DNA from 4 places in the Streptomyces sp. NPDC040718 genome. Region 2 is predicted to be linked to each of the others. Evidence: riboswitches for the same ligand, from Rfam matches in the RefSeq annotation. Region 2 holds a riboswitch; each other region holds the start of a gene.
The links. Region 2 has a riboswitch for cobalamin ahead of ACZ597_RS01280 (energy-coupling factor ABC transporter permease). Riboswitches for the same ligand answer to the same signal wherever they lie in the genome.

Region 1 (7,529 bases), on a different contig from region 2:
TCTCCAAAACCAGATGTCGTAGGTTCGAATCCTGCTACCCCTGCCAAGCCTGACCAGGCATTTCGCGTAGAACGGGCTCCGGGAGAACTCTCCCGGAGCCCGTTTCGTCTCGCAGGGCCCGAGCGCCCAGCCGACGGGCCGTCGCCACGAAGCTCTCCTTCGGGTGCTTTCGTTCTGTCCGGCCGCCGCGGTCTCCTTCGTCCGCGTAGCTTGTGCGCTCTCGACGAAGGGAGCCGAGGTGGCGGAGCAACGGGGTCCGGACTGGGGGCGCGGCCTGCTGGCGGTGGGCCTGCTGCTGTTCATCGTGGGGTTCTTCACCCTCTGGCCGTTGTCGGTCGTGGGTTTCCTGATGGTCCTGTTCGTCGGGGTGTCCACGGCGGGGCAGAGACGGGCCGGCGGTCAGCCTCCGGAGACGCTGCTGCAGCCGGGAGACCGGCCGTGGAAGAGGAACGAGTAGCCAGGGACGGGGCCGGTGCGCGGTCGTAATTGCGGCGGCGGTTCCCGGCCTCCGGATACCCTGCGGCATGAGCGACACGACCGCACTCGGCGACCGCATGAAGCGGTACGAGGCCGCGCACCGGGCTGTGCTGCCCCGGCGCACCTACACGATCCTGCGCCTCGACGGCCGCGCCTTCCACACCTACCTGCGCCACGCGGACAGGCCGTTCGACATGGGCTTCGTCGAGGACATGGCCGCCGTCACCGAGGCGCTCTGCGCCGAGGTGGGCGGGACGGCCTTCGCGTACCACCAGTCCGACGAGATCAGCCTGCTGCTCACCGACTTCACGGGCCAGGGATCCGAGCCCTGGTTCGGCGGTGTCGTCGCCAAGCAGCTGTCGGTGTCGGCGTCGCTGGCCACGGCGGTCCTCAACGAGCGCAGGCCGGGTCGGCGGGCCCTCTTCGACGCGCGGGTCTTCACCATGTCCGATCCCGTCGAGGTCGCCAACTACTTCGTGTGGCGGCAGCGTGACGCCGTCCGGAACTCGATCTCCATGGCGGCCCAGGCGCACTTCTCCCACAAGCGGCTCCAGCGCGTGTCGACCGGTGCCATGCAGGAACTGCTGTGGTCCGAGGCAGGGGTGAACTGGAACGACTACCCGGCCGCCTGCAAGCGGGGCCAGGTGGCCGTGAGGGCGACCGGAGAGCGGGCCGTCGAGTACACGGACAAGCGGTCCGGCGAGACCGTGCGGACGACTGCTCTTCGGTCCTGGTGGGAGGTAGGTGGCGCGGAGCACTTCTCGGCGGAGCCGGGCGGATGGCTCGCGCAGCGGATCCCGGCGATGCCGACGCTGACGGCCTGACAGGTCGTCCGATCGGACGCGGCGCGGCGGGCTCCGTTCCCGGGGCCCGCCGCCCCTTCCGGGCGTGAAGATCGGATCTGGCAGACTTGGCCGGGTTGTCCCGGCGGTGCAGGACAGGAAACCGGTGCGAATCCGGTGCGGTCCCGCCACTGTGACCGGCCGCCGCGTGCGCGTGGGGGCCGGGAGTCAGACACTGACGCACCGCCTCTTCACTTCGACCGGGGACGAGGATCCCCCGGAGAGGCCTCACCATGTCGCGTGTCCGCGCCGCCGTGCGCTCCTTCCTGCCGTTCGCCCTTGTCCTGCCGCTCGCCGCCTGCGGCGGGCCGCCGGGGGCGGAGCGGCCCGCCGGGGCGCAGGCCGCGCCCGGGTTCCCGTACACCGTCACCAACTGCGGTGTCAGCAGCACCTACCAGGCGCCCCCCGAGCGGGCCGTCACCATGAACCAGCACGCCACCGAGATCATGCTGGCCCTCGGGCTCCAGGACCGGATGGCCGGCACCGCCTACCTCGACGACTCCGTGCTGCCCGCCTACCGGCCCGCCTACGACCAGATCAAGGTGCTGGCGAAGGAGTACCCCTCGAAGGAGGTGCTCCTCGGCGCCAACCCCGATTTCGTGTACGGCGGTTACGCCAGCGCCTTCGACAAGGGGCAGGGCCGGGACCGCGAGGGGCTGGCCAAGGCCGGCATCGGCTCCCGGCTGAGCGTCGAGTACTGCACCGAGGGCCCCGTCGGCCTCGAACAGCTGAAGACCGAGATCACCGAGGTCGCCCGGACCTTCGGCGTGCCCGAGCGCGGCGAGGCCCTCGTCCGGGACGAGCAGCGGCGCGTCGACGCCGTCACCGCGCGGGTGAAGGACCGGGCCCGCCCGGCCGTCTTCGTCTACGACTCCGGCGAGGCCTCCGCCTTCACCTCCGGGGGCAACGGCATCGGCAACGAGATCGTCTCCCTCGCCGGCGGCGCGAACGTGTTCGCCGACCTCAAGGACACCTTCGGCGACGTGCCGTGGGAGAAGGTCATCGAGCGCGGACCCGAGGTCGTCCTCATCTACGACTACGGCGGCACCACCGTGGAGGCCAAGAAGCAGCGCCTGTTGAACGACCCGGCGCTCGCGCAGGTTCCCGCGGTGAAGAACCGGCGGTTCGCCGTGCTGCCGCTCTCCTCCGCCGTGCTCGGCGTGCGCGTCGCCGACGCCGTCGAGTCCCTGGGCCGCCAGCTGCACCCCGACGCCCCGTGAGGCGCGGGCTGACGCTGGTGCTGCTGGCCGCCGCGCTCGCCGCTTCGGCGGTGGCGGGGCTGGCGCTGGGGCCCGTACGGATCCCGCCCGGCCAGGTCCTCGACATCGTCCTCGGCGGTCCCGGCGCGCGCGGGGCCTTCGCCTCCATCGTGTGGGACGTGAGGATGCCGCGCGTACTGCTCGGGGCCGTCGTCGGGGCCGGGCTCGCCGTGGCCGGAGCCGTGCTCCAGGCCCTCGTCCGCAACCCGCTCGCCGACCCCTTCCTGCTCGGGGCCTCCTCCGGGGCCTCGGCGGGGGCGGTGCTCGTCATCGTGTTCGGCGCGGGCGCCGCCGCGGTCGCGGGCGGACCCGTGCTGCCGGCCGCCGCCTTCGCCGGGTCCCTGGCCGCGCTCGTCGCCGTCTACGCCATGGCCCGGCGCGGCGGCACCATGACCACCGGCCGGCTGATCCTGGCCGGGGTCGCCGTGCAGTACGTCCTGTCCGCCCTGACCAGCCTGGTCCTCGTCCTGTCCGCACACCCCGACCAGATACGCACCGCACTGTTCTGGACCCTGGGCGGCCTCGGCGGGGCCCGCTGGGACGAACTCGCCCTGCCGGCCGCCGCGCTGCTCGCCGGCACCGGTCTGCTCACCGCCCTGGCCCGGCCGCTGGACCTGCTGCTCGCGGGGGAGGAGGGCGCACGCACCCTCGGCCTGGACACCGGCCGCTTCCGGGCCGCCGTCTTCGTGCTGTCCTCCCTCGTCATCGGGGTGCTCGTCGCCTACAGCGGGGCCATCGGCTTCGTCGGGCTGATGGTCCCGCACGCCGCCCGGATGGCCGTCGGCGCAGGCCACCGGGCGCTGCTGCCCGTCGCCGCGCTCGCCGGGGCCGTCTTCCTGGTCCTGGCCGACCTGGTCGCCCGTACGGCGGCGGCCCCCGAGGAGGTCCCGGTCGGGGTGGTCACCGCGCTGGTGGGCGGGCCGTTCTTCCTGTGGATGCTGCGCAGGACCAGCCGCACCGAGGGGGTGGCGGGATGACGCGCGGACCGGCGGAACTCGCCGTCGAGGCCCTGCGTTACGAGGTGGACGGGCACACCCTGCTGCACGGGGTCGACCTCACCGCCCGCCCCGGCGAGACGGTCGGCGTGGTCGGGCCCAACGGCAGCGGCAAGACCACCCTGCTGCGCTGCGTCTACGGCACCCTGCGGCCCACCGCCGGCCGGGTGCTGCTCGACGGGGCCGACGCCGGGGTGCTGGGCGCCAAGGAGCGCGCCCGGCGGGTGGCGGTGGTCCCGCAGGACGCCGCTGGCACCTTCGGGCTGACCGTCCGCGAGGTCGTCGCCATGGGCCGCAGCCCGCACAAGCGCTTCTGGGAGCAGGACGGCCCGGAGGACCGGCGGCAGGTGGCCGCGGCGCTGGAGCGGGTCGGCGCGGCCGGCTACGCCGAGCGGCGTTTCGAGGAGCTCTCCGGCGGCGAGCGCCAGCGCGCCCTCGTCGCCCGCGCCCTCGTCCAGGAGCCGGGCCTGCTGGCCCTGGACGAGCCGACGAACCACCTCGACATCCGCTACCAGCTGGAGGTGCTCGGCCTGGTCCGCGCCCTGCCCGCGACCGCCCTCCTGGTCCTGCACGACCTCAACCTCGCGGCTTCCTTCTGCGACCGGCTGTACGTCCTGTCGGCGGGCCGGGTCGTCGCCGCGGGACCGCCGGGCGAGGTGCTGGACGAAGCGTTGTTGGCGGAGGTGTACGGGGTCCGCACCCGGATCGGCACCCACCCGACGACGGGCGCCCCCAGCATCGTCTACCTGCCCTAGCCGCCCGCCCGCGGCGGAAGGCCGCTCACGAGGACATCGTCCCGAGCTCGCGGGCGATGCGTACGAAGGACCGGACCATCGGGTTGTCGTTGTCCGACCGCCAGACCAGGCCCCAGCGCAGCTTCGGGGCGTCGTGGAGGGGCACGTAGGTGATGTCGGGGCGGACATGGAAGCGCGTGACCTGGGCTGCGAAGGAGTGGACGGCTTCGCCCGATGAGATGATCATGAACAGCGAGTCCAGGTCGGAGGCGTGGGTGAAGTTCCGCTCGATCGTCCGGCCACTGGGCGTGTGGAAGGGCATGAACGCGTCCTCCCAGTAGTCGGGCTGTAGCGACTTCCCGCCGATCACGCCGTGGTCGGCGAACACCTCCAGGGACACCGAGGGCCGGACCGCGAGCCGGTGGTCGGACGCCACGGCTGCGACCCGGGGCTCCTCGAAGAGCACCGGGCCCACGGTGAGGTCCGGTTCCTCGACGGGGAGCCAGGCGAGCAGCAGGTCCGCTTCGCCCCTGCGCAGCGGCCCGAAGGGATCGATGAAGCCGTTGTAGCGCAGTCGTATCCCGCACGTCGGATTCAGGGAGCGGAACGCATCCCAGAAGGGCCGCAGTTCGTGTGCGTTGGAGACCAGCAGGTTGATCCGCAGGACGTCCGTCTTGCCCTGGGCGGCGAGCCGCGCCCGGTCCACGCTCGCCTTCAGCCCCTGGAAGACGGGGAGCAGGTCGTCGCGCAGTTGCTCGCCGACCGGCGTGAGCCGTACCTGGCGGCTGGTCCGTTCGAAGAGTTCGGCTCCGATGGACCGTTCCTGCTTCTTGATCGCCTGGCTGACCCGCGCCGCCGACACGTGCAGCCGCTCCGCCGTCCGTCCGAAGTGCAGCTCCTCCGACAAGGTCAGAAAGATCTCGATATCGCGCAGTTCCACGCGCCCCCACGCCCCCACATGTGCATCAACTCCGGTTTGCCCGGCGTTGCATGATCAATGGCTGATCACCGTCTTGTCCATACCGGCCGCCGGGGCTTACAGCGACATCGTCCCGAGCTCGCGGGCGGTGCGTACGAACGCCCGGACCATCGGGCTGTCGTTGTCCGACCGCCAGACCAGCCCCCACCGCAGGGGGGGCGTGTCGCGGACGGGGATGTAGGTGACGTCGGGGCGGACGTAGAAGCGGGTGACCTGGTTGCCCAGGAGGTGGATGACCTCCCCGTCGGCGACGAGCGTGTACAGCTCGTCCAGGGTCGTGACCAGGGCCTTCCGTTCGATGGTACGGCCGCTGGGCGCGGTGAACGGCACGAAGGCGTTCTCGAAGTAGTCGGGCTGGGGTCCGTCCGGACCCACGATTCCGTGGTCCGCGAGTGCTTCCAGGGTCAGTGAAGAGCGGTCGGCCAACCGGTGGTCGTTGGCCACCAGCGCGACCCTGGGCTCGTCGAAGAGCACCGGCCCCACGGTCAGATCGGGTTCCTCCACCGGGAGCCATGACAGCAGCAGGTCGATCTCGCCGTTGCGCAGCGGGGCGAACGGGTCCATGTAGCCGTTGTGGCTCAGCCGCAGGCCCCACTGCGGATGCCGCGAGCGGAAGGCGTCCCAGAAGGGCCGCAGTTCGTGGCCGTTGGTGACCATCAGGCCGATCCGCAGGACGTCCGTCTTGCCCTGGGCGGCGAGCCGGGCCCGGTCGACGCTCGCCTTCAGGCCCTGGAACACCGGCCGCAGATCGCCGCGCAGTTGCTCGCCGACCGGCGTGAGCCGTACCTGGCGGCTGGTCCGTTCGAAGAGTTCGGCTCCGATGGACCGTTCCTGCTTCTTGATCGCCTGGCTGACCCGCGCCGCCGACACGTGCAGCCGCTCGGCGGTCCTTCCGAAGTGCAGCTCCTCCGACAACGTCAGGAAGATCTCGATGTCGCGCAGCTCCACGCGCCCCCACGCCCCCGCTTGTTCGTTAACCCCATGCTTAACCGGCGTTGCATGATCGACCGTTGATCATCACCTTGTCCACACCGGATGCTCGGTGCATGAACGTCGTCACCACCAAGGTGTCGTTGACCGTGGAGGACGTGGCCGCCTCCAGCCGGTTCTTCACCACTCACCTGGGCTTCCGCGAAGTCGAATCGGCGGAGGGGTACGTGTGCCTCCGCCGGGACGACACCTCCGCCGAGATCGCCCTGTCCGAGCGCGACCCCGAGCTGCCGCCGCAGGCCTGGCGCGGCCAGGGGCTGGCCGACCTGGCCGTGACCCTGACCGTCACGGACGTCGCCGCCGAGTACGAACGGCTGCGCCGTGAGGGAGCCGCCGTCGACGGCCGGATCCGCCAAGAGCCGTGGGGAGAGCAGCTGTTCCAGCTCACCGACCCCAATGGCGTCGTGGTCCGGCTCACCGAATGGGTGCCGCCGGCCGGCGCCCCGGACGCACGTAGCCGGTGATCGCGGCCGGGTCCGCCTGACATCCGCCCACCACCAACGGCAACAACGAGCTCGAGGAGAGCACCATGCAGAAGTTCGACACCCCCGGCACGATCGCCGCCGTCCTGGACGTCCCCGCGGGACGCATCCGGTTCATCGCCGCCGACCGGGCCGACACCACCGTGGAGGTCCTGCCCGCGGACCCCTCGAAGGGCCGCGACGTGCAGGCGGCGGAGCGGACCACGGTCGAATACGGAGACGACGTCCTGCGGATCACGGCCCCCGCGGCGAAGAACCAGATCCTCGGCGACTCCGGAACCGTCGAGGTGACCGTCCAGCTGCCCGCCGGCTCCCGCATCGAGGCGAAGGCGGCCGCCGCCGAGTTCCAGGGCGTCGGACGGCTCGGTGACGTCGCCTTCGAGGGCGCACAGGGCACCGTCGAGCTCGCCGAGACCGCGGGCGCCCGCCTCGTGCTCCAGGCCGGCGACGTCTCGGTCGGCCGACTGGGCGGCTCCGCCCACATCAGCACCCAGAAGGGCGACATCCGTATCGCCGAGGCCGTGACCGGCACCGTCACCCTGAGCACCGAGCACGGCGAGATCCACGTCGGCGCCGCCCACGGGGTCTCCGCCTCCCTGGACGCCGGCACCGGCCGCGGCCGGATCCACAACTCGCTCGCCAACGCCGACGGTGCCGCCGACCTGAAGATCCACGCGACCACCGCCTACGGCGACATCACCGCCCGCAGCCTCTGACGCAGCCGTCCCCGGAACCCGAATCGACGAAGGAACGCGAACAATGAGCACCACG
Region 2 (7,529 bases):
CCCTCGCCGGAGATGAAGCTGTCGCCCATGGCGACGGCGACGGCGGGGCCCGAGGGGGCGGAGGGCGCGGCCGTCGCCTCGGGGGCGGTCAGCCCGGCCAGGGCGAGGAGCGCGGTGCTCAGCACCGCTGCGGCGCACGTGCGGGTACGCATGCGGGGGTCCTCTCACACGGGTCGGGGAGCGGGGCGCGCCCGGCGGGCCGGAACCGGCCGGGGAGCCGAAGCGGAACGGACGCCACCCCTGCTCCGTCGGGGTCGCCAGACCGTACGATCGGCGGCCACCGGCGTCCCATCCGCCGGCCACCCGTCCGCCACGGCCCACTGCGGAGTCCGCGATGCCCCTGGTCTTCACCCTGCTCGGCCCGGTCCACGTCACCCGCGCGGGAAGGCCGTTGGAGCTGGGCGGGCCGCGCAGCCGGCGGGTGCTGGCCGCGCTCGCGCTGGAGGCGGGGCGGGTGGTGCCGGCCCACGGACTGGCGGCGGCGGTCTGGGAGGACCCGCCGGCCACGGCCCGGGAGCAGCTGCAGAACGTGGCGGCCGCGCTGCGCCGGCTGGGGGTGCCGGTGCTGCGCACGGAGGCCGGGTTCGTGCTGGAGCCGGGGCAGGCCCTGGTGGACGTACGGGAGTTCGCGCGGCTGGGCGCGGCCGCGGAGGCCGCCGGCGGGCCGGCCGAGGCGCGCCGGCTGCTCGGGCTGGCGCTGGACCTGTGGCGGGGGCCGGTGGCGCTGGCCGGGCTGCGCGGCCGGGTCTTCGAGGCGGCCGCCGCGCGGCTGGCGCAGGAGCGGCTGGACTGCGTCGAGCGGGCCTTGGCGGCGGACCTGGAGCTGGGCCGGCACGCCCGGGTGTGCACGGAGCTGGCGGCGCTGGCGGCCGAGCACCCCGGGCGGGAGCGCCTGGTGGAGCTGCTCATGCTGGCGCTGTACCGCTCGGGGCGGCGCGGCGAGGCCCTGGCGGCCTACTCCCGGGCCCGCCGCGGCCTCGCCGCCGGGACCGGCCTGGACCCCGGGCCGCGGCTGCGCGCCCTGCACGCGGCGGTGCTCGCCGACGCGGTGGCGCCCCGCACCCCGGCGTCCCCGTCGCCCCCGGCCGCCGCCGGGCCGGGGGCGGCGCCCGCGCAGCTGCCCGCCGCCGTGGCGGGCTTCGCGGGGCGGGAGGAGGAGGCCGGGGCGCTCGCGCGGGGCCTGCGCGACGGCGGGGTGTGCGTGGTGAGCGGGCCGCCCGGGGTCGGCAAGACCGCGCTCGCGCTGCGGGTGGCGCACTCCCTGAGCGGGGAGTTCCCCGACGGGCAGCTGTACGTGGACCTGCGCGGCGCGGACCCGGCGGCCGCCGCCGACCCGGCCGAGGTGCTGGCCGGGTTCCTGCGCGCCCTGGGCGTCGACGGCCCGGCCGTGCCCGCCGACCCGCAGGAGCGCGCGGGCCTGTACCGGAGCCTCCTCGCGGGCCGCCGGGTGCTGGTGGTGCTGGACAACGCGGCCGGGGAGCAGCAGGTCGGGCCGCTGCTGCCCGGGGCCGGCCGGTCGGCCGCGCTGGTCACGGGCCGGCGCCGGCCGGCCGGGCCCGGCCCGCGGGTCGCCCTGGTGCTCCCGCTGCTGGACGAGCCCACCGCCCTCGGGCTGCTCGCCTCCGCCGCCGGGGCCGGGCGGGTGGCGGCGGAGCCGGGGGCCGCCCGGGACCTGGTGCGGCTGTGCGGGCGGCTGCCGCTGGCGCTGCGCGTGGTGGGGGCGGAACTGGCGGCGCTCCCGCACCGGGACCTGGCCTCGCTGGCGGCACGCCTGGAGGACGAACGGGCCCGCCTGGACGTGCTGGACGGGGTCCGGGCCGGACTGCGGCTGAGCTACCGCGCCCTGCCGGCGGGGGCCCGCGCCCTGCTGCGCGGGCTCGCGGCGCTGGACGCACCGGACCACGCGGCGTGGACGGCGGCCGCGGTACTGGGCGGGCCGGCGGGCGCCGCCGAGGCTGCCCTGGACGCGCTGGTCGCGGCGCACCTGCTGGAGGTGGCCGGCCGGGACGAGGCGGGCGGCCACCGCTACCGGATGCACGACCTGGTGCGGGCCTTCGGGCGGGAGCTGGGCGGGGCCGGGGAGGCCGTGCGCCGGGTGCTCTCCTGCTGGACGGCCCTGGTGCGGGAGGCCCGGCGGGCGCACCAGGGCCTGGACTACCCGGGGCTGGCCCGGACCGCCGCGCGGGTCACCGATCCGGCGCTGCTGGCGGGGCCGCGGGCCGAGCCGGTGCGCTGGCTCGGGGCCGAGCGGGAGTCCCTGGTCGCCACCGTCCGGCAGGCCGTGCGGGTGGATCCGGGTGCCGCGTGGGAGCTCGCGGCGGCCGGGGAGTACGTGTTCGACCTGCGCAGCGATCTGGCCGGCTGGCAGGCGGTGCAGGAGGCGGGCCTGGCAGCGGCCCGCGCGGCCGGGGACCGGACCGGTGAGGCCCTGATGCTGGTCGGGCTGGGCCGGCTGCGGGCCTGCCGGGAGGAGTGGGGGCCGGCCCGGGAGACGGTGACGGCCGGTGAGGCGCTGTTCGAGGAGCTCGGGGACGCGCACGGAGCCGCCTACGCGGGCTGGGTGCTCTCGTACCTCGACCGGCTCCAGGGGCGCTTCGACGAGGCGGAGTCCCGCTGCCGCCGGGGCGCGGCGGTCTTCGAGGCGGCCGGCGACCGCTACGGCCAGGCGCACGCCCTGCGCGGCATCGGCCAGGTGCTGCTGGCGCGCGGGGACACCCGCGGGGCCCTGCGGGAGCTGCGCCGAGCGCTGGCGGTGGCCGAGCTGGGCGGGGCGGCCTGGCCCCGCATGTGCATGCTGCGCTGGGTCTCGGAGGCGCTGCGGGTGGAGGGGCGCCTGGAGGAGGCGGCGGAGGGCTTCGCGCGGGTGCTGCGGCACACGCGGGGTTCGGGCGACCTGGCGGGCCAGTGCGCGGCGCTGATCGGGCTGGGCCGGATCGCGCTGGCGCGCGGGGACACGGCGGAGGCGCTGCGGGAGCTGCGGGCGGCGGATGCGCTGGGCCGCCGCTCGGGCCAGACGCTGGTGCGGGCGCTGGCGGTGCCCCCGCTGGCGGAGGCCCTGCTGGCGGCCGGGCGGCCCGCGGAGGCGCGGGCGCTGCTGGAGGGGGCGGTGGAGGACTGCCGGAGGATGAACGCACGGCCGCTGCTGGCACGGCTGGAGTCGGCGCTGGCGGAGACGGGCCCGGCGTGATCCGGAGGACGGGACCTAGCGGTGTTCGGGGTTGGGGAAGTCGAAGCGGCAGCCGGCGTCCCACAGGGAGCGCTGGTTGCCGTGGGCCGGCATGCCGCCGGCGCGTTTGAGGAGCGCGGCCAGGTGCATCAGGTTCCACGACATGAAGGTGGTGTTCCGGTTGGTGAAGTCGTTCTCGGGACCGCCCGATCCCGGGTCCAGGTAGGAGGGGCCGGGGCCGGCCTCGCCGATCCAGCCCGCGTCGGCCTGGGGCGGCACGGCGTAGCCGAGGTGCTGGAGGCTGTAGAGGATGTTCATGGCGCAGTGCTTGACGCCGTCCTCGTTCCCCGTGATCAGCGCTCCGCCGACGCGCCCGTAGTAGGCGTACTGGCCCTGCTCGTTCAGCAGCGAGGAGCAGGCGTACAGCCGCTCGATGACCTGCTTCATCACGGAGCTGTTGTCCCCGAGCCAGATCGGGCCGCACAGCACCAGGATGTCGGCGTCCATGATCTGGCTGTAGAGGACCGGCCACTGGTCGCTCTCCCATCCGTGGTCGGTCATGTCCGGCCAGACCCCGGTGGCGATGTCGTGGTCGACGGCGCGGATCAGCGAGGTGCGGGCCCCGGCCGATTCCATGACGGCCCGGCTCCGCGCGATCAGTCCCTCGGTGTTGCTGGTCTCGGGAGAGCGTTTGAGGGTGCAGTTGACGTAGACGGCGGAGAGGTCCTCGTACCGGGGGCTGTCGTCGGCGGCCATGCCCTCCACCGTGCCGGGCGCCCGGCGGGCCGGCCAGTGGGCCTGGCCCGTCCGGGTGCGCGGCGGGGCGGGCGGACGGGCCGGTGGCCGGATCGGTCCGGGTTGTGACGGTCCGTGCGTGCGACTAGGGTCATCTGGCCTTGGTGTTCGGGAAACCGGTGGAAGACCGGTGCGGCCCTCGCCACTGTGATCGGGAAGTCCGGCTCCACTCTCCCCCAGACTCCGTCCGGGAGGTGCCCCCACCGCGGGAAGCCACTGGGCCCGCGCGGGAAACCGCATGGGCCCGGGAAGGCGGAGCCAGGGCATCAGTACCCGTGAGCCAGGAGACCGGCCGGGGCGCGTCGTCCATCCACGAGGTGCTGGAGAGGTCTCCCAACCCATGCATATAGCCGAGGGGTTCCTGCCCCCCTTGCACGCGGCCGCCTGGGGCGCCGCGTCCGCCCCCTTCGTCGTCCACGGGGTCCGCGCGCTGACCCGCGAGGTGAAGTCGACCCCGGAGAGCACGCTCCTGCTCGGGGCGTCCGGTGCGTTCACGTTCGTCCTGTCCGCCCTGAAGATCCCTTCCGTGACGGGCAGTTGTTCGCACCCGACGGGGACGGGGCTCGGGGCCATCCTGTTCCGGCCGCCGATCATGGCGGTGCTCGGCACGATCACCCTCCTCTTCCAGGCACTGCTGCTGGCCCACGGCGGGCTCACCACACTGGGCGCCAACGTGTTCTCGATGGCCGTCGCCGGACCCTGGGCGGGCTACGGGGTCTACCGGCTGCTGCGGAAGTTCGACCTGCCGCTGATGGTGACCGTCTTCTTCGGCGCGTTCTTCGCCGACCTCGTCACCTACTGCGTGACCTCCGTCCAGCTGGCCCTGGCCTTCCCCGATCCGGCGAGCGGCTTCCTGGGCTCCCTGGAGAAGTTCGCCGGCATCTTCGCCCTCACCCAGATCCCCCTCGCGATCAGCGAGGGCCTGCTGACGGTGCTCGTGATGCGGCTGCTGATGCAGTCCAGCAAGTCGGACCTGGTACGGCTCGGGGTCGCGAAGCTGACCGGCGGCAAGCAGGCCCGGCAGGAGGCGGCCCTCTGATGACGAGGAACGCGAAGATCAACACCCTGCTGCTGCTCCTGGTGGCGGCACTGGCCGTGCTCCCCCTCGCGCTGGGGCTCGGCGATGACAAGGAGGAGCCCTTCGCCGGCGCCGACGCGCAGGCCGAAGCGGCCATCACCGAGCTGGAGCCCGACTACGAGCCCTGGTTCTCCCCGTTGTACGAACCTCCCTCGGGCGAGGTCGAGTCCGCGCTGTTCGCCCTCCAGGCGGCGCTGGGCGCGGGCGTGCTCGCCTACTACTTCGGCGTCCGCAAGGGCCGCCGCCAGGGCGCGGCGCAGGCCCTCGCGCAGGCCGGGTCCGAGACCACGGAGGGCGCCGGGACCGCCGACGCCGCGAAGCCCCGCTCCACCCCGGAGTCGTAGGCGGTGCTGCCGATCGACGTGGCGGCCCACTCCAGCCGCTGGCGGGGCCGCCACCCGCTGGAGAAGGCCCTGCTGGGCCTCGGGCTGACCGTCACCGCCGTGTGCCTGCCGCCCTGGCCGGGCGGGCCGCTGGTGGCCGCCGCGACCCTGGCCGTACTGCTCGGGCCGGCCGGGGTGGCCGGGCGGCAGCTGTGGCGGGCCTTCCGGGTCCCGCTGGGCTTCTGCGTGACCGGGGCGCTGCCGCTGCTGGTTTCGGTGGGCGGCCCGGACGGGTTCCTCGCCCTGGCCCCGGACGGGCCCCGGCACGCGGCGGAGCTGCTGCTGCGCACCTCGGCGGCCTCGCTCGGGGTGCTGCTGTTCGCCTTCACGACCCCGGTCTCGGACGTGCTGCCCCGGCTGGTGCGGGCCGGGGTGCCGGCGCCCGTGGTGGACGTGGCCCTGGTGATGTACCGGATCGGCTTCCTGCTGCTGGACTCGATGGCGCGGGTCCGGCGCGCCCAGGCGGCCCGGCTCGGGCAGACGGGCCGGGCGGCGGTGTGGCGTTCGCTGGCCGGGCTCGCGGCGACCTCGTTCGTCCGGGCCTTCGACCGCGCGGCCCGGCTCCAGGAGGGGCTGGCTGGGCGCGGTTACGACGGCGCGCTGCGGGTGCTCGTACCCGACGCGGCGCTGTCCTGGCGGTTCCTGACGGGGTCCGCCGCCCTGCTGGCCGCCCTGGTCGCGGGGACCCTCGTACTGAAGGAGCTGTGGCTGTGACCCCGTTGGTGGAGCTGGTCGGCGCGGGTTACGCGTACGAGGACGGCCCGGCCGTGCTGTCCGGGGTGGACTTCGGCATCGCGGAGGGCCGCGCGCTGGTGCTGCTGGGCCGCAACGGCAGCGGCAAGACGACGCTGATGCGGCTGCTCAGCGGGGGCCTGCGGCCCGGCTCGGGGGCGCTGCGGCTCGGCGGCACGGAGGTGGCGTACGACCGCAAGGGCCTGGTCCGGCTGCGCACCTCGGTGCAGCTGGTGGTGCAGGACCCGGACGACCAGCTCTTCGCGGCCTCCGTGGAGCAGGACGTGTCCTTCGGCCCGATGAACCTGGGGCTGCCGGCGGCGGAGGTCCGCGAGCGGGTGGACGCCGCTCTGGCCGCGCTGGACATCACAGCGCTGCGGGACCGCCCGACGCACCTGCTGTCGTACGGGCAGCGCAAGCGCGCCGCGATCGCGGGCGCGGTGGCGATGGCCCCCCGGGTGCTGATCCTGGACGAGCCCACGGCCGGGCTCGACCCGGACGGGCAGGAACGCCTCCTGGACGTCCTCGCGGGCCTGCGCGCGGCCGGCACCACGGTGGTCATGGCCACCCACGACGTGGACCTCGCGGTCCGCTGGGCCGACGACGCGGCCGTACTGACCCCGTCGGGGATCCGCACGGGGCGCGCCGCCGAGCTGCTGTCGGACCCGGAGCTGCTCGCGTCCGCGGGGCTTCGGTCGGCCTGGGCCCCGGTGGTGGGCGCGTTCCTGCGGGCCCGGGGGATGCTGGCGGGCGGGGCCCCGGGGCCGCGGACCCCGGAGGAGCTCGCGGCGCTGGGCTGAGCCCGGGGGGCGATCACCCGCAGCGGGGCGACCTACGATGGCGGCATGTCGCTGCCGCACGCCATCCTCACCGCCCTGCTGGAGAAGCCCTCGTCGGGGCTGGAGCTGACCCGGCGGTTCGACAAGTCGATCGGCTACTTCTGGTCCTCGACGCACCAGCAGATCTACCGGGAGCTGGGGCGGCTGGAGGAGGCGGGGCTGATCCGGGCGCTGCCCAGCGGGGTGCCCGTGCGCGGGCAGAAGAAGGAGTACGAGGTGCTGCCCGACGGCCGCGCGGAGCTGGCGCGCTGGGTGGACGAGAGCCAGGACCCGAAGCCGGCGCGGGACGCGCTGCTGCTGCGGATCCGCGCGGCGGCGGTGGTCGGGCCGCAGCGGCTGGGGCCGGAACTGAGACGCCATCTGGAGCTGCACCGGGCGCAGTTGGCCACGTACGAGGCCATCGAGGCGAAGGACTTCCCGCCGGGTCGGGACGCGGCCGCGGACCGGCTGCGCCGGCTCGTGCTGCACGGCGGCATCGCCCTGGAGGGCTTCTGGCTGAGCTGGCTGGAGGAGGCCTTGTCCGAGGTGGAGGCCCT
Region 3 (7,529 bases), on a different contig from region 2:
GTGTCGGTGCGCAGGAGGCCGTCGAAGGCGCCGACCAGGTCCTGCGGGGTGCTGTTGCGGAGCCGGGCGAAGCTGGTTCCGGGGAGCAGCAGCACGTGCCGGACGGCACCGTCCGCGCAGGCGACGCGGCGCAGCAGGACCAGTCCGTGGTTGCCGAGGGCTCCGATGTCGTTGACGTAGCTGACGATGTCGTTGCGGGAGGTGCCGAGGACCTTGGCGAGGATCGGGTCCGGGTCTGCGCGCTCGGCGCGGCCGGGACCGGGGTTGAGGTACGCGAGCAGGGAGCTGGGCAGGCCGAGGAGCGGGTCGGTGGTGGGGACGCCGCCCGCGAGGGTCACCCAGGAGAACTCGTCGTTGACGGGGTTCTCGTCCAGCAGTCCGGTCAGCGCGAGCAGCTCCATCACCACGGGGCTGATGGTGGTGATGGCGCGGGTGACGCCCAGCCGTTCCACGAGGGCGTGCAGGGCGCGGACGGCTTCGAGCCGGTCCCCGGCGACGACGGCGCGGGTGAGCCTGCGGGCGTGGGCGGAGTCGAGGTTGGGGTGGGCCGTGGTGGCCGCCTCGATGCGCAGGGCGAAGGCGTCCACCGCCATGGCCACCGCCGCCGGCCGCCGGCGGGTCATGGTGCCCGCGATGCGGGCGGCTTCGCCGATGGGGCCGCCGTTGGCGCCGAAGCCGAGACCCGCCGGGCTGGTCAGGGCGCGTACGCAGGACAGTGCCGTGCCGAGGGCCCAGGCGGGGCGGCGCAGGGCCTGCAGGGAACAGCGTGCCCCGGTCAGGGCTCCGGTGAGGCCGGCTCCTGCCTGCCTGGCGGCCAGGGCGGCTTCGGCCAGCAGCACGGAGGCGGAGATGAGGAGTTCGGCGTCGGTGCGGGTCCCGGCCGGATCCGGTGCGGCGGGTCCGGCGTCCGGGGCGGCGGGGTTCGAGGTGCCGCGGTTCGAGGTGCCGCGGTTCGAGGTGCCCGAATCGGCGGTGCCCGAATCGGCGGTGCCGGGGTTCGCGCTGCCGGGGGCGTCCTTCCGGTGCCCGTCGGAGAGCTGCCGGGCGGGGTTCCCGGTCGCCTGTGACGTCACGTGCCAACCTCTCGTCGCATGACCGCTGTTCGCGACGCATGGTGGCACCGAACGCGGGAGCCTCCGGCGCACCGGGGGTGCCCGTCGGCGCACGACCCGGATCCCAGCGCCGGCGCGCGCCCCGCAGGCGCTGGGATCCGGGCACCCGCGACACCTCCCGCGGTTCGCCGGATCCGGGGGATGAACGCCGCGTCCCGCGGTTGACGGGGAGGTCAGCGCAGGGATTCCCGCGGGGGCCGTTCGCGCAGGGCGCCGTAGCCGATGAAGTAGGCCGGGACGCGGTTCAGCCAGCGGGACTCCGTGACCAGTTCCGTCATGCGCTTGGCGCGGCGGGGGTCGCCGAAGGCGGTCCGGCCCGCCAACAGGGGTTCGATGACCTGGGCGTGGGCCAGGCGTTGGAGGCCCTGGGTCAGCACGGTGGTGGGCCAGCGGCGCAGTTGGACGCGGCGGACGTCGTGCAGCCCCACGGTGCCCCCGCGCAGCGGCCGCACCAGGTGCCGGGCCGCGGCCACCGCGTCCTGGACGGCCAGGTTGATGCCGATGCCGAAGACGGGCGACATGGCGTGGGCGGCGTCGCCGATGCACAGCAGCCCCGGACGGTGCCAGCGGCGCAGCCGGTCGAGGCGTACGTCGAGCAGCTTGACCTCGTCCCAGGAGGTGACGGCCCCGGCCCGGTCGGCCAGCCACGGCGCGGCTTCCGTGAAGCGGGTCATGAAGCGCTCCAGCCCTTCGGCGCGGCGCTCGGTGTCGGTGCCCTTGGGGATCAGCGCCGCGCACTGCCAGTAGTCACCGCGGTCGATGAGGGCGGTGAAGAACCGGTCGCCCAGGCCGCCGACGAGCCCGCTGGGGTCGTCCTCGCGGCGCGGCAGGCGGAACCACCAGGCGTCCATGGGGCAGGGGAAGCCCTCCAGGCCGAGTTCCGGCAGGGCCCGGGCCAGGGAGCCGCGTCCGTCGCAGGCCACGGTCAGGGTGGCCCGCAGTTCGCCGGTGCGGCCGTCTGCGGTGCGGTAGCGGACTCCGGTGACCCGGCCGCGCTCCATGAGGAAGGAGGTGGCCCCGGTGTCCATGCGCAGCCGGAAGGAGGGTTCCTTGCGGGCTTCGTCGGCGAGGAGGTCGAGCAGGTCCCACTGGGGCACCATCGCGATGTAGTTGTACTTCCCGGGCAGCGCCGCGATGTTCCCGACCGTGACCAGGGACCGGTCCGCGCCGAGGGGCAGCTGTACCGAGGACACCCGGCGCTGCGGCAGCCGGGCGAAGCCTTCGGCGAGGCCGATGTCGTCGAGGAGCGACAGGGTCGAGGGGTGCACGGTGTCGCCGCGGAAGTCGCGCAGGAAGTCCCCGTGCTTCTCCAGCACCGTCACCTCGACCCCGGCCCGGGCCAGCAGCAGCCCCAGCACCATGCCGGCCGGACCGCCCCCCACCACACAGCACGTCGTGCGTTCCACAGCAGCCACAGCAGCAGCACACCCCTTCGCGGGAATTCCGGCGGGCCCCAGGAGACGTATACCGCACGGCGGCGGTGGGGAACGGCAGCGGCGTGGCCGGTGGCGCGACGCGTCCCCGGCTCCCGAGGTGACGACCCACAGGTAGGTGACTAGCATGGACAGGAGACGGCCGCCATCGCGGGAACGGGCCTTTCGCCCGCGGTGATTCACACGGCCCTTGGAAGCGCGATCCGGCCCCCAGGTCCGCGGCTCGAACAGCCGCGTTGACGGCGGACGCGTCCTCCGACACACGTTCATCGGGCGAAGGCAGAACTCCGTGAAGTGACGGAAGGAGGCCGACGGCACTCCGCGCCGTATGAGCGGCGCAGTTACCAGAAGGGTTTTGAACCATGCGAGCACTGAGAGTGAAGCGGCTCTTCGCGGCGTCCGCGATCGGAGTCCTCATGGCCGGCGGCGCCGCCATCGGCGCGGCGGGTACGGCCTCCGCGGCGGTTCCCACCCAGACGGTCGCCGTGAGCCACGGTGGCGGCGGTTGGGACGACGACCACGGCCACGGCTGGTACGACGACGATGACGACTGGGGCGGAGGGTACGGCGACGACTGCTGACGGGTGACCGCCCGAGGCACTGCGCGGACCGCCGAGCCGACGGTCCGCGCAGTGCCGTGTCCGCGTGCCGGGCCGCCCCGGCGCTCACCGGGCGGATCGGCCCGCGGGCGGTGCGGCGGCCGTCCGGCGCGCGGCGGGGCTCAGGGCCGCGTACTCCAGGGGGGCGGACGGGTCGATGGACACGTCCGGCGGCGCCGGATCCGCTCCGGCCCGCACGAGCAGGTCGCCGACGGCCGCGATCATCGCCCCGTTGTCGGTGCAGAGCGTCAGCGGCGGCACCCTCAGTTCCACGCCGGCCGCCGCGCACCGCTCCTCCGCCAGGGCCCGCACCCGCGAGTTGGCCGCGACGCCGCCCACGACCACGAGGGTGCGCACGCCGTGCTCCCGGCAGGCGGCCAGCGCCTTGCGGGTCAGCACGTCGGCGACGGCCTCCTGGAGCGAGGCGGCCCCGTCGGCCAGCGGAACCTCCCGGCCGCTCTGCCGGTGGCGTTCGGCCCAGCGCGCGGCGGCGGTCTTCAGGCCGGAGAAGGAGAAGGCGTACGGGTCGTCGCGCGCCCCGGTCAGCGGGCGCGGGAAGGCCACCGCGCGCGGGTCGCCCGCCCGGGCGGCACGGTCGATCGCGGGCCCGCCGGGGTAGGGCAGTCCGAACACCCGGGCCACCTTGTCGAAGCACTCGCCGGCCGCGTCGTCGACGGTGTCGCCGAGGTGCAGGATCGGGTCGCGCACGAGGTCCCGTACGAGCAGCAGCGAGGTGTGCCCGCCCGACACGATCAGCACCACGCACGGGTCGGGCAGCGGCCCGTGCTCCAGGGCGTCGGCGGCGACGTGCCCGGCCAGGTGGTGCACCCCGTACAGCGGCACCCCCGCCGCGTACGCGAGCGCCTTCGCCCCGGCGAGCCCCACTTGGAGCGCGCCCGACAGGCCCGGCCCGGTCGTGACGGCGACGGCGTCGAGGTCGCGCGGCCGCAGCCCCGCCCGGTCCAGGGCCTCTTGGACGACGGGGGTGAACGCCTGGAGGTGCGCACGGGCGGCGATCTCGGGCACGACCCCGCCGAAGCGGGCGTGCTCGTCCATGCTGGACGCCACGACATGGGCGAGGAGCCGCCCGCCGGACACGATTCCGGCCCCGGTCTCGTCACACGAGGACTCGATGCCCAACACCACCGGAGCGGCCACGCCGGCCCCTTTCACACAGGACTCGCTGTTGCACGTAATGTGCAACAAGATACCCGTGGTGCCGGAGGCTCCTCGAACGCCGTGGCCTGGGGTGGCGGGTGCAGCTGGTTCGCCCCGTCCGCCAGGCGGGATGCGTCGTAAGAGGTAACCCGGTGGGAATCCGGGACTGCCCCGCAGCGGTGAGCGGGAACGACCGCCGTCATACGCACTGGGACCGGACAACGGTCCTGGGAAGCGACGGCCACCACACGCCGCCGGGTCCCTCAACCCGGCCGCGACACCGGGTCCCTCGGCGGCCCCGGTCGTATGTGCGCCGCCTCCGCCCGGAGTTCCGTGGCGGGGTGCCCAAGCTGTGATCAGCGACTCATCCGCTTGGTCCAAAGGCCCGCGGGGTTGTAGCGTCACGGCGACATAAAGACATAGCGACGACGGCGAGACGGAAGTCCGGTGTGAATCCGGCATGGTCGCGCCACTGTGTGCTGCGGCGGCTCCCCTCCCCGGGGTGGCGGCGCGGCGAGTCAGACCCGAGGACCGTCGTCCCGCACCACCGTATGGGACGCGTTGTTCCCCGAGGAGGTTCCACCATGGCCGAGGCTCTCGCTTCCGCTGCCGTATCCGCCCCCGCCCTCTCGCCGTCGGCTCCGCTGCCCGTCAAGGCCGTGCTGCCCTGGGCGCTCTTCGTCGGGCTGCTGATGCTCGTGGCCCTGTACTTCGTCGGCGCGGAGCAGGGCGCCACCGCCGTGTTCTCCGGCGAGGGCGTCCACGAGTGGGTGCACGACGGCCGTCACCTGCTCGGCTTCCCCTGCCACTGAAAGGCGCACGCACCATGTACGCCTCCACTGTCAGAGGTCTGCTGGTCCGCGGCATGCTCGCGGGCCTGATCGCCGGACTGTTCGCCTTCGCCGTCGCCTACGTGGTCGGTGAGCCGCCGGTACGGGGCTCCATCGCCGTCGAGGAGGCCGCGGCCGCCAAGGAAGCCGCCCCCGCCGGGCACACCGGTCACGGGGGCGCCGCCCCCGCCGCCGCGGAGGAGGAGGAAGAGCTCGTCAGCCGGCCCGTCCAGTCCACCGTCGGCCTCGCCACCGGCGTGCTGGTCTACGGAGTCGCGCTGGGCGGCATCGCCTCCCTCGCGTTCTCCTTCGCCCTGGGCCGTGTGGGCGGGTTCAGCGCCCGGGCCACTGCCGCCCTCACCGCCGGGGGCGCGTTCGCGCTGGTCTACCTGGTGCCGTTCCTCAAGTACCCGGCCACTCCGCCGGCCGTCGGCAACCCGGACACCATCGGCCAGCGCACCACGCTGTTCTTCCTGATGATCCTGCTCAGCGTCCTGCTGGGTGTCGGCGCGATCGTCCTGGGGCGGCGCCTGGCACCGCGCCTGGGCAACTGGAACGCGACCCTGGCGGCCGGGGCGGGCTTCGTCGTCGCGACCGGGCTGGCCTTCCTGGTCCTCCCGGACAACACCGACGCCGTCAAGGCCGAGTTCCCCGCAGCCCTGCTGTGGGACTTCCGGGTCGCCTCCATCGCCGTCCAGCTCGTCCTGTGGACGGTGTTCGCCGTCGTCTTCGGCGTCCTCGCCCAGCGGCTGCTGGCCCACCGCACCGATGCCGCCGCTGCGGAGGCGACGGCCGCCCGGCCCGCGTCGGCCCTCGTCTGACCGTACGCCGCGCACAGCGCAGAGCCCTGCCGCCCCGGACCTCCGGGGCGGCAGGGCTCTGGCGATTCCGCCCGGAGCGTCAGCCCGCGGGCCGGGCGTCGCCGCCCGTGAGGCCGGCGCGGACCTCGCGTGCGGCGGCGACGAGGTTCTCCAGGGATGCGCGGGTCTCCGGCCAACCGCGGGTCTTCAGGCCGCAGTCGGGGTTGACCCACAGCCGCTCTGCCGGGATGGCCTCCAGGCCGGTGCGCAGCAGGCCGGCCGCTTCCCGGGTGCCGGGGACGCGCGGGGAGTGGATGTCCCAGACGCCCGGGCCGGCCTCGCGGGGGTAGCCGTGGGCGGCGAGTTCGCGGGCGACCTGCATGTGGGAGCGTGCGGCTTCCAGGCTGATGACGTCGGCGTCGAGGTCGTCGATGGCCTGGACGACGTCGCCGGGGTCAGGGGCGGCGCAGGCGGGGGGCCAGGGCCGCCATCGCCGCCATCAGCGCCGGCAGCACCAGCATCGCCCACCGCAGGGTCGCCGCCTCCGCCAGGGCGCCGATGACCGGGGGGCCCGCGAGGAAGCCGACGTAGCCCACGGCCGAGACGGCGGCGATGGAGGAGCCGGTGTGCCCGGGTCGCAGGGCGGCCGCGTGGGCGAAGACGAGGGGGATGACCGCGGCCATGCCCAGGCCCAGCAGGGTGTAGCCGATGAAGCCCGCCGTCGTCGTCGCGGCGAGGATCGGGATCAGGGCGCCGGCGCCCGCCACGACGGCGCACAGGAAGGTGAAGCGGGCCGTTCCGAGGCGGGCGCGCAGCCGGTCGGCGGTGAGGCGGCCGATGACCATGCCGGCGGAGAAGACGGCGTACCCCAGGCCCGCCGCGCCGGCCGAGGCTCCGGTCTCCTCTTTCAGGTACACGGCGCCCCAGTCGTTGACGACCCCCTCCCCCATCAGGGCGCAGAACGCCACGAGGCCGGGGATCCACAGGCCCGGTCCGGGCAGGGCCAGCAGGGGGCCGCTCCTGGAGGGGCCCCCGGCCGGCGGCGGATCGGGGGCGAGGGCCGTGGCCGCCGTGCCCGCCACCACCAGCAGGACGAGGGCCGTCACCGTGAAGTGGGCGCGGATGCCGATCCCGGCGGTGGCCGCGAGGCCGCCCGCCGTGGCGCCGGCGATGCCGCCGAGGCTGAACATGGCGTGGAAGCCGCCGAGTACGGGGCGGCCGTAGGCGCGTTCGACCAGGACGCCCTGGGTGTTCATCGCGACGTCGACGGCCGTGTTGCCGCACGAGAACACGGCCAGGGCGGCCGTCAGTACGGCGAGGTTCGGGACGAGGGGCAGGCTCGCGAGCGCGGCCAGGTAGGCGGCCATGCCGGTGCACAGGACCTTGCGGCTGCCGTACCTGGCCACCAGCCCGCCGACCAGCGGGAGCCCGGCGAAGGCGCCCCCGCTCAGGCCGACGAGGGCCACGGCCAGTTCCCCGGCGGACAGGTCCAGGCGGCTCTGGACGCCGGGTACCCGGGCCGCCCAGGTGGCGAAGGCCGCTCCGGTGACGAAGAAGACCGCGCAGACGGCCAGCCGCATCGTCCGCGGGCTCCGGC
Region 4 (7,529 bases), 240 kb from region 2:
GTTCATGTGCATGGTCTCGTCGCGGAAGACCCAGTTGGTGCCGGTCGCCAGACCGTGCAGCAGGCCGCGCGAGCGGAACCAGTACACGTACGCGAAGGCGCCGTAGAAGAACAGGCCCTCGATGCACGCGGCGAAGCAGATCAGGTTCAGCAGGAAGCGGCGCCGGTCGGCGGCCGTCTCCAGGCGCTCGATCTTCTCGACCGAGTCCATCCACTTGAAGCAGAACTGCGCCTTCTCGCGGATGGAGGGGATCTCCTCGACCGCGTCGAAGGCCGCCGCGCGGTCGTCCGGGTCGGGCAGGTAGGTGTCGAGCAGCGTCAGGTAGAACTGGACGTGCACGGCCTCCTCGAACAGCTGGCGCGACAGGTACAGGCGCGCCTCCGGGGAGTTGATGTGCTTGTACAGCGTCAGCACCAGGTTGTTCGAGACGATCGAGTCGCCCGTCGCGAAGAACGCGACCAGACGGCCGATCATGTGCTGCTCGGCCGGCGTCAGCTTCGCGAGGTCGGCGACGTCGGAGTGGAGGTCGACCTCCTCCACCGTCCAGGTGTTCTTGATCGCGTCCCGGTAGCGCTCGTAGAAGTCCGGGTAGCGCATCGGGCGGAGCGTGAGCTCGAAGCCCGGGTCCAGGAGGTTCTTCTTGTCGGTGGAGCTCATTACTGGCAGGCCTCGCAGGACTCGGGGTTCTCAAGGGAGCAGGCCAGCGCCTCGGCGTCGAGCGCCTGGGGCAGCTGGGCCGGGGTGGCGGCCGGGACGGCGGCGGCGCCGGACGCGGCGCGGGCGATCTTCGTCGCCGGGCGCGAGCGCAGGTAGTACGTGGTCTTCAGGCCCTGCTTCCAGGCGTACGCGTACATCGAGCTGAGCTTGCCGATGGTGGGCGTCTCCAGGAACAGGTTCAGGGACTGGCTCTGGTCCAGGTACGGCGTACGGGCCGCCGCCATGTCGATCAGGCCGCGCTGAGGGATCTCCCACGCCGTGCGGTACAGCTCGCGGACCTCCGCCGGGATCCAGCCGAAGCCCTGGACGGAGCCGGAGGAGTCGCGCAGCGCCTCGCGGGTCTGCGCGTCCCACACGCCGAGCTGCTTGAGGTCCTCCACCAGGTAGGCGTTGACCTGGAGGAACTCACCGCTGAGCGTCTCGCGCTTGAAGAGGTTGGAGACCTGCGGCTCGATGCACTCGTACACGCCCGCGATCGAGGCGATCGTCGCCGTCGGGGCGATGGCGAGGAGCAGGGAGTTGCGCATCCCGGACTTCGCGATGCGGGCGCGCAGGGCGTCCCAGCGCTCGGGCCAGTGGCGCTCGGTCTCGTAGTGGTCGGGGTGCAGGACGCCCTGGGCGGTACGGGTCTCGGCCCAGGCCGGGAGCGGGCCGGAGCGCTCGGCGAGGTCGCAGGAGGCCTCGTACGCGGCCAGCATGATCCGCTCGGAGATCTTCGTGGACAGGGCCTTCGCCGCGGCCGAGTCGAAGGGCAGGCGCAGCTTGAAGAAGACGTCCTGGAGGCCCATCGCGCCCAGGCCCACCGGACGCCACTTGGCGTTGGAGCGGCCGGCCTGCTCGGTCGGGTAGAAGTTGATGTCCACGACGCGGTCGAGGAAGGTCACGGCGGTGCGGACGGTCTCGTCCAGGCGCGCCCAGTCCATCTCGCCGTCGGCGACGAACGCGCCGAGGTTGACCGAGCCGAGGTTGCAGACGGCCGTCTCGGCGTCGTTGGTGACCTCGATGATCTCGGTGCAGAGGTTGGAGGAGTGGACGACGGTGCCGGGCAGCGCGGTCTGGTTCGCGGTCCGGTTGGAGGCGTCCTTGAAGGTCATCCAGCCCTGGCCGGTCTGCGCGAGGGTGCGCATCATGCGGCCGTAGAGGTCGCGGGCCGGCATGGTCTTCTTGGCGAGGCCCGCCGCCTCGGCCTTGACGTAGGCGGCGTCGAACTCGTCGCCGTAGAGGTCGACCAGCTCGGGGACGTCGGCCGGGGAGAACAGCGACCAGTCGGCGTCGGCGTTCACGCGGCGCATGAACTCGTCCGGGATCCAGTGGGCGAGGTTGAGGTTGTGCGTACGGCGCTGGTCCTCGCCGGTGTTGTCGCGGAGCTCCAGGAACTCCTCGATGTCCGCGTGCCAGGTCTCCAGGTAGACGGCGGCGGCGCCCTTGCGGCGGCCGCCCTGGTTCACGGCGGCGACGGACGCGTCGAGGGTCTTCAGGAACGGCACGATGCCGTTGGAGTGGCCGTTGGTGCCGCGGATCAGCGAACCGCGGGCGCGGATGCGGGAGTACGAGAGGCCGATGCCGCCGGCGTGCTTCGACAGGCGCGCCACCTGGTGGTAGCGGTCGTAGATCGAGTCCAGCTCGTCCAGCGGGGAGTCCAGCAGGTAGCAGGAGGACATCTGCGGGTGGCGCGTACCTGAGTTGAACAGGGTCGGCGACGACGGCAGGTAGTCGAGCCGGCTCATCAGGCCGTACAGCGAGGCGACTTCCTCGACGGCCTGGACGCTCTCGTCCTCGGCGAGGCCGCAGGCCACGCGCAGCATGAAGTACTGCGGGGTCTCGATCACCTGGCGGGTGATCGGGTGGCGCAGCAGGTAGCGGCTGTGCAGGGTGCGCAGGCCGAAGAAGCCGAAGCGGTCGTCCGCGCCCTCGGCGAGCGCGTGCTCGACCAGCGCGTTCAGACGGGCGGCGTGGGCGGCGACGAACTCGGCGGTGCGGTCGGCGATCAGGCCCTCGCGGTGGCCGACGGCGACGGACTCGGCGAAGGAAGTCGCGCCCTGGCCGGCGGCCTCGTCGGCGACGGCCAGCGTCAGCAGGCGGGCGGCGAGGCGGGAGTAGGCGGGGTCCTCGGAGATCAGGCCCGCCGCGGCCTCGGTGGCCAGCCCGCGCAGCTCGGCCTCGTCGGCGGAGGCGCTGCGGCCGCGCAGGGCGGCGGCGGCGACCCGGCCGGGGTCGGTGTCGGGGAGGTCGGCGGTCAGCTCGGTGAGAGTACGCAGCAGCGCGGCCCCCGGGCCTTCGGTGGTGTCGCCAGAAACGGACTCGGCGCGCGGTGCGGAAGGCGCGATGGTCACGGCGGGAGCTCTCCCTCGCTCGGCCCGGTCATCGGCGGGTGGGGCGCGGGGAGGCGCATGCGGGCGCGACGGGATCGCGTACACACCGCATGGCGTCCACCGGCCCAACCGCGAGGCCCGGACGTGTCGGCACCCGGTTCGGTCGATCCGGGCGCACTGTCGGCAGGTCCTCGGACTTTTCATACCGTTGCGGGACAGTTCCGGATTCGCACCGGATTCCCCTGCGGCGACAGCGAGGATGAGCATACATGTGGTGGGCCGGGTCTGTGTGACCCCCTAGATGTTGTGTCGCCCGCGACTCCGCGTCCCTCTGACGTACCTCTCCGCTATCGTCGGAGACAGCACCGTCGAGGAAGGCGAGCGAGGCATGACCCTCATGACCGACCATCCCCACATGACGACCGAAGCGTTCGAGCACCTGGCACGGATAGCGGCCCGCGAGGAGGAGGGGCTGCGGCTGGAATTCATCGGTGGGGTGCTGAGGAGCAAGGCGATGCCGGACGGGGACCATGGGCGGATCATCGTGTGGCTGTCCCGGATCTGTATCCAGCACCGCCCAGGGTTCTGGCTGCACGCGGGGCAGGGGATCAAGGCCGAACAGTACCGGGGCGGGCGCGCCATTCCGGATGGAATCCTGGCGCATGAGGACGCGTTCGTCGGGCAGGGCGACTGGGTGGATCCGGGCCCGATCCTGATGGCCGTCGAGGTGACCTCGTGGGACTCCGACACCGAACGGCGCGACCGGGTCGAGAAGCCGCGCGCGTATGCCGAGACCGGCATCCCCGTCTACCTGCTCATCGACCGGCTCAAGTGCCAGGTTCTCGTCCACAGTGACCCGGACGGCACATGCTACGAGAGCGTACGCACCGTTCCCTTCGGTAAGGAAGTCACGCTCCCCGACCCCGTCGGCATCACCCTCCAGACCGAGCCCCTCAAGGACTGGGTGCGCTGACCCCGGCTGCGCCGAAGGGCCCCGCCGGAGGTCCGGCGGGGCCCTTCTGGTTCCTCAGCAGCAGCGGAAGCCCTCGCGGGGGTCCGCCTCGCGGGCGTCGGTGCGGGCCCGCTCGAAGGCGCGCCGGGTCAGGACCTCGGCGTCCGGCTCGTGGGAGCGGGCGTGCGCGACGTAGCGGTCGTACGCGGCCTCGCCGGAGAACTCCCGTACGTAGAACCTGGCCTTCGCCAGCGCCCCGCGCACCCCGCTCACGCGACCGGCTCCTTGGCCTTGCCCCCGCTGCCGTCGAGGCCGGCGGCGGCGAGTTCGGCCTTCTCCCCGGCGGTGGCGATCAGCCCGGCCGGGGCGATGATCTTCGATTCGGTCCACGGCACCTCGGAGAGGCGGACCGACCCGGGGTCGGCGACGGCCTTGAGGCAGACCCGGGCCGCGTCCACCAGCACGATGATGATCAGGACCGCGAACAGCGCCGACAGGACCCCGTCGACCGTGGCGTTGGTGACCACGGTGTGCATGTCGTCCATGTTCTTGGCGGGCGGCAGCACCTTCCCGGCGTCGATGCCGCTCTGGTACTTGTCGCGCTGCGCGAAGAAGCCGACCTTCACGTCGTCGGAGAAGATCTTCTGGTAGCTCGCGGTGAGGGTGACGGCGACGTCCCAGGCCAGCGGGACGCCGGTGACCCAGGCCCACTTGAGCCGGCCGGACTTGACCAGCAGCGTGGTGCAGACGGCCAGCGCGACCGCGGCGAGCAGCTGGTTCGCGATGCCGAACAGCGGGAAGAGCTGGTTGATGCCGCCCAGCGGGTCCTTGACGCCGACCCACAGGAAGTAGCCCCAGCCGCCGACGACGATGGCGCTGGCGAGCCACACGCCCGGCTTCCAGCTGACGTCCTTGAAGGACTTGTGCACGTTGCCGAGGGTGTCCTGGAGCATGAACCGGCCGACGCGGGTGCCGGCGTCGACGGTGGTCAGGATGAACAGGGCCTCGAACATGATGGCGAAGTGGTACCAGAAGGCCTTCATCCCGGCGCCGCCGATGACCGACGAGAAGATCTCCGACATCCCGAGTGCGAAGGTCGGCGCACCGCCCGTGCGGGACAGCAGGCTGGCTTCCTCGACGTCCTTCGCGGCCTGCGCGAGGGCCTCCGGGCTGATGGCGAAGCCGAAGTCGGTGACGGCCTTCGAGGCGGTCTGGACGGTGGCGCCGATGACGCCGCCGGGGGAGTTGACCGCGAAGAAGAGGCCGGGCTCGATGATGCTCGCCGCTATCACCGCCATGACGGCGACGAAGGACTCGGTCAGCATGGCGCCGTAGCCGATGACCCGGACCTGGGTCTCCTTCTGGATCATCTTCGGGGTGGTGCCCGAGGAGACCAGGGCGTGGAAGCCCGAAAGGGCCCCGCAGGCGATGGTGATGAAGACGAAGGGGAACATCGACCCGGCGAAGACCGGGCCGTCGCCGCGGGCGGCGAAGTCGGTGACCGAGGGCATCTTCAGCGTCGGCATCGCGATGACCACGCCGACGGCCATCAGCGCGATGGTGCCGACCTTCATGAAGGTGGACAGGTAGTCGCGGGGCGCGAGCAGCAGCCACACCGGCAGCACCGAGGCGATGAAGCCGTACACGACCATCCAGATGACCAGCGTCTCCTTCTCCAGGGTGAAGGTGCCCGCCCAGGAGGAGTCGGCGACCCAGCCGCCGGCGACGATGGCGAGCAGCAGCAGCGCGACGCCTATGACGGAGACCTCGGTGACCCGGCCCGGCCGCAGCACGCGCAGGTAGACGCCCATGAAGAGGGCGATCGGGATGGTCATGCCGATGGAGAAGACACCCCAGGGGGAGTGCGCCAGCGCGTTGACGATGACCAGCGCGAGCACCGCCAGCAGGATGACCATGATGACGAACACGGCGACCAGGGCGGCGGCTCCGCCGACGGGGCCGATCTCGTCCCGGGCCATCTGGCCGAGCGAGCGGCCGTCGCGCCGGGTGGAGAAGAAGAGGGTCACCATGTCCTGGACGGCGCCGGCGAAGATGACGCCGGCGACGATCCAGATGGTGCCCGGGAGGTAGCCCATCTGCGCCGCCAGCACCGGGCCGACCAGGGGGCCGGCGCCGGCGACGGCGGCGAAGTGGTGGCCGAAGAGCACGCGCCGGTCGGTGGGGTGGAAGTCGACACCGTTGTCGAGGCGTTCGGCGGGGGTGGCCCGCGTCTTGTCGAGCTTCAGGACGCGGGTGGCGATGAAGCGCGAGTAGAAGCGGTAGCCGATGGCGTAGGAGCCCAGCGCGGCGGCGAGCAGCCAGGCGGCCGAGATCTCCTCACCCCGGGACAGGGCGAGCACGCCCCAGCCGAGGGCTCCGACGAGGGCGACGCCCACCCAGACGGCGATGGACTGGGGGGAGGTCCTGCCCGAAGGAGGGGGCGAGTCCGGACCCGCCGCTCCTCCCGCTGTCGGAGCCCCGTCCGTTCCTGTTGCTTCCGGTTCCGGCATGATCCTCGTCCCCTCGTTGATCATCTGCTTAAGCGCAGGGAATCTACGGGGGGTTACCGCTGGATGTAAGCCCCCGTCCGCATAGCGGTACGAGCGTCCACCCAGGTCGGAGGGGGAGTCAACCGGTGATCACGTGGCAGGTCGCTGGAGACGGGCAACGAACTTGTAACGGTCGCCGCGATATACCGATCGCACCCATTCGACCGGTTCCCCGTCGGCGTCAAGGGAGTGCCGCGAGAGCATCAGCATCGGCAGGCCCACGTCGGTGCCGAGCAGTCCGGCCTCACGCGGAGTGGCGAGGGAGGTCTCGATGGTCTCCTCGGCCTCCGCGAGCCGGACGTCGTACACCTCGGCGAGGGCGGTGTAGAGAGAGGTGTACTTGACGAGGGAGCGGCGCAGCGCGGGGAAGCGCTTGGCCGACAGGTGGGTGGTCTCGATGGCCATCGGTTCGCCGCTGGCCAGGCGCAGCCGCTCGATGCGCAGCACCCGCCCGCCCGTGGCGATCTTCAGGAGGCCCGCGAGGGTGTCGTCGGCGGTGACGTACCCGATGTCCAGCAGCTGGGACGTGGGCTCCAGGCCCTGGGCCCGCATGTCCTCGGTGTAGGAGGAGAGTTGCAGCGGCTGCGAGACCTTGGGCTTGGCGACGAAGGTGCCCTTGCCCTGGATGCGCTCCAGCCGGCCCTCGACGACGAGCTCCTGCAGGGCCTGCCGGACCGTGGTCCGGGAGGTGTCGAACTCGGCCGCGAGCGTACGCTCGGGCGGCACGGGGGTGCCGGGGGGGAGGGTTTCGGTCATGTCGAGCAAGTGCCGCTTGAGTCGGTAGTACTTGGGCACACGCGCCGTGCGAGTGGCTGCCCCGCCTTCCGGCTCCGTGGTCGCCCCTTCGGTGGCCATCGCCGCCCGCCTTCCCGACTCCAGTTTCGCTGCCGTCACCGGCTCCTCCGATATGTGCGGTCACATGGTGACACGGGCGGGAGGGCAGGCCTCCTCCCCTCCCCCAGGTGTCGGTCCGGTAACGGACCGAGCACCCGCTCATTA

Region 1: it holds a riboswitch for cobalamin, as region 2 does, so the genes downstream of both, ACZ597_RS19200 (ABC transporter substrate-binding protein) here and ACZ597_RS01280 (energy-coupling factor ABC transporter permease) in region 2, are expected to answer to the same signal.
Region 3: it holds a riboswitch for cobalamin, as region 2 does, so the genes downstream of both, ACZ597_RS24865 (CbtB domain-containing protein) here and ACZ597_RS01280 (energy-coupling factor ABC transporter permease) in region 2, are expected to answer to the same signal.
Region 4: it holds a riboswitch for cobalamin, as region 2 does, so the genes downstream of both, ACZ597_RS02390 (ribonucleoside-diphosphate reductase subunit alpha) here and ACZ597_RS01280 (energy-coupling factor ABC transporter permease) in region 2, are expected to answer to the same signal.

The regions. Positions count from the first base shown of each region.
Region 1 covers NZ_JBVIXO010000006.1:503,008-510,536, reverse strand. The annotation lists gene ACZ597_RS19210 (hypothetical protein) at 239-457, shown strand; gene ACZ597_RS19205 (tRNA(His) guanylyltransferase Thg1 family protein) at 525-1,301, shown strand; cobalamin riboswitch at 1,380-1,517, shown strand; gene ACZ597_RS19200 (ABC transporter substrate-binding protein) at 1,553-2,539, shown strand; gene ACZ597_RS19195 (FecCD family ABC transporter permease) at 2,536-3,555, shown strand; gene ACZ597_RS19190 (ABC transporter ATP-binding protein) at 3,552-4,328, shown strand; gene ACZ597_RS19185 (LysR family transcriptional regulator) at 4,354-5,247, opposite strand; gene ACZ597_RS19180 (LysR family transcriptional regulator) at 5,344-6,234, opposite strand; gene ACZ597_RS19175 (VOC family protein) at 6,333-6,740, shown strand; gene ACZ597_RS19170 (DUF4097 family beta strand repeat-containing protein) at 6,806-7,474, shown strand; gene ACZ597_RS19165 (S9 family peptidase) at 7,518-7,529, shown strand, end outside.
Region 2 covers NZ_JBVIXO010000001.1:280,811-288,339, forward strand. The annotation lists gene ACZ597_RS01265 (SGNH/GDSL hydrolase family protein) at 1-152, opposite strand, end outside; gene ACZ597_RS01270 (BTAD domain-containing putative transcriptional regulator) at 335-3,187, shown strand; gene ACZ597_RS01275 (flavodoxin family protein) at 3,203-3,922, opposite strand; cobalamin riboswitch at 4,047-4,272, shown strand; gene ACZ597_RS01280 (energy-coupling factor ABC transporter permease) at 4,302-5,000, shown strand; gene ACZ597_RS01285 (energy-coupling factor ABC transporter substrate-binding protein) at 5,000-5,383, shown strand; gene cbiQ (cobalt ECF transporter T component CbiQ) at 5,387-6,136, shown strand; gene ACZ597_RS01295 (energy-coupling factor ABC transporter ATP-binding protein) at 6,127-6,954, shown strand; gene ACZ597_RS01300 (PadR family transcriptional regulator) at 7,000-7,529, shown strand, end outside.
Region 3 covers NZ_JBVIXO010000010.1:221,501-229,029, forward strand. The annotation lists gene ACZ597_RS24845 (lipase family protein) at 1-1,073, opposite strand, end outside; gene ACZ597_RS24850 (FAD-dependent oxidoreductase) at 1,286-2,518, opposite strand; gene ACZ597_RS24855 (hypothetical protein) at 2,908-3,126, shown strand; gene tsaD (tRNA (adenosine(37)-N6)-threonylcarbamoyltransferase complex transferase subunit TsaD) at 3,211-4,290, opposite strand; cobalamin riboswitch at 4,446-4,571, shown strand; gene ACZ597_RS24865 (CbtB domain-containing protein) at 4,887-5,114, shown strand; gene ACZ597_RS24870 (CbtA family protein) at 5,129-5,953, shown strand; partial or broken gene ACZ597_RS24875 (5-methyltetrahydropteroyltriglutamate--homocysteine S-methyltransferase) at 6,033-6,383, opposite strand; gene ACZ597_RS24880 (MFS transporter) at 6,388-7,529, opposite strand, start outside.
Region 4 covers NZ_JBVIXO010000001.1:524,174-531,702, reverse strand. The annotation lists gene ACZ597_RS02395 (ribonucleotide-diphosphate reductase subunit beta) at 1-657, opposite strand, end outside; gene ACZ597_RS02390 (ribonucleoside-diphosphate reductase subunit alpha) at 657-3,050, opposite strand; adenosylcobalamin-variant (AdoCbl-variant) riboswitch at 3,207-3,283, opposite strand; gene ACZ597_RS02385 (Uma2 family endonuclease) at 3,418-4,002, shown strand; gene ACZ597_RS02380 (CstA-like transporter-associated (seleno)protein) at 4,057-4,254, opposite strand; gene ACZ597_RS02375 (carbon starvation CstA family protein) at 4,251-6,491, opposite strand; gene ACZ597_RS02370 (GntR family transcriptional regulator) at 6,621-7,385, opposite strand.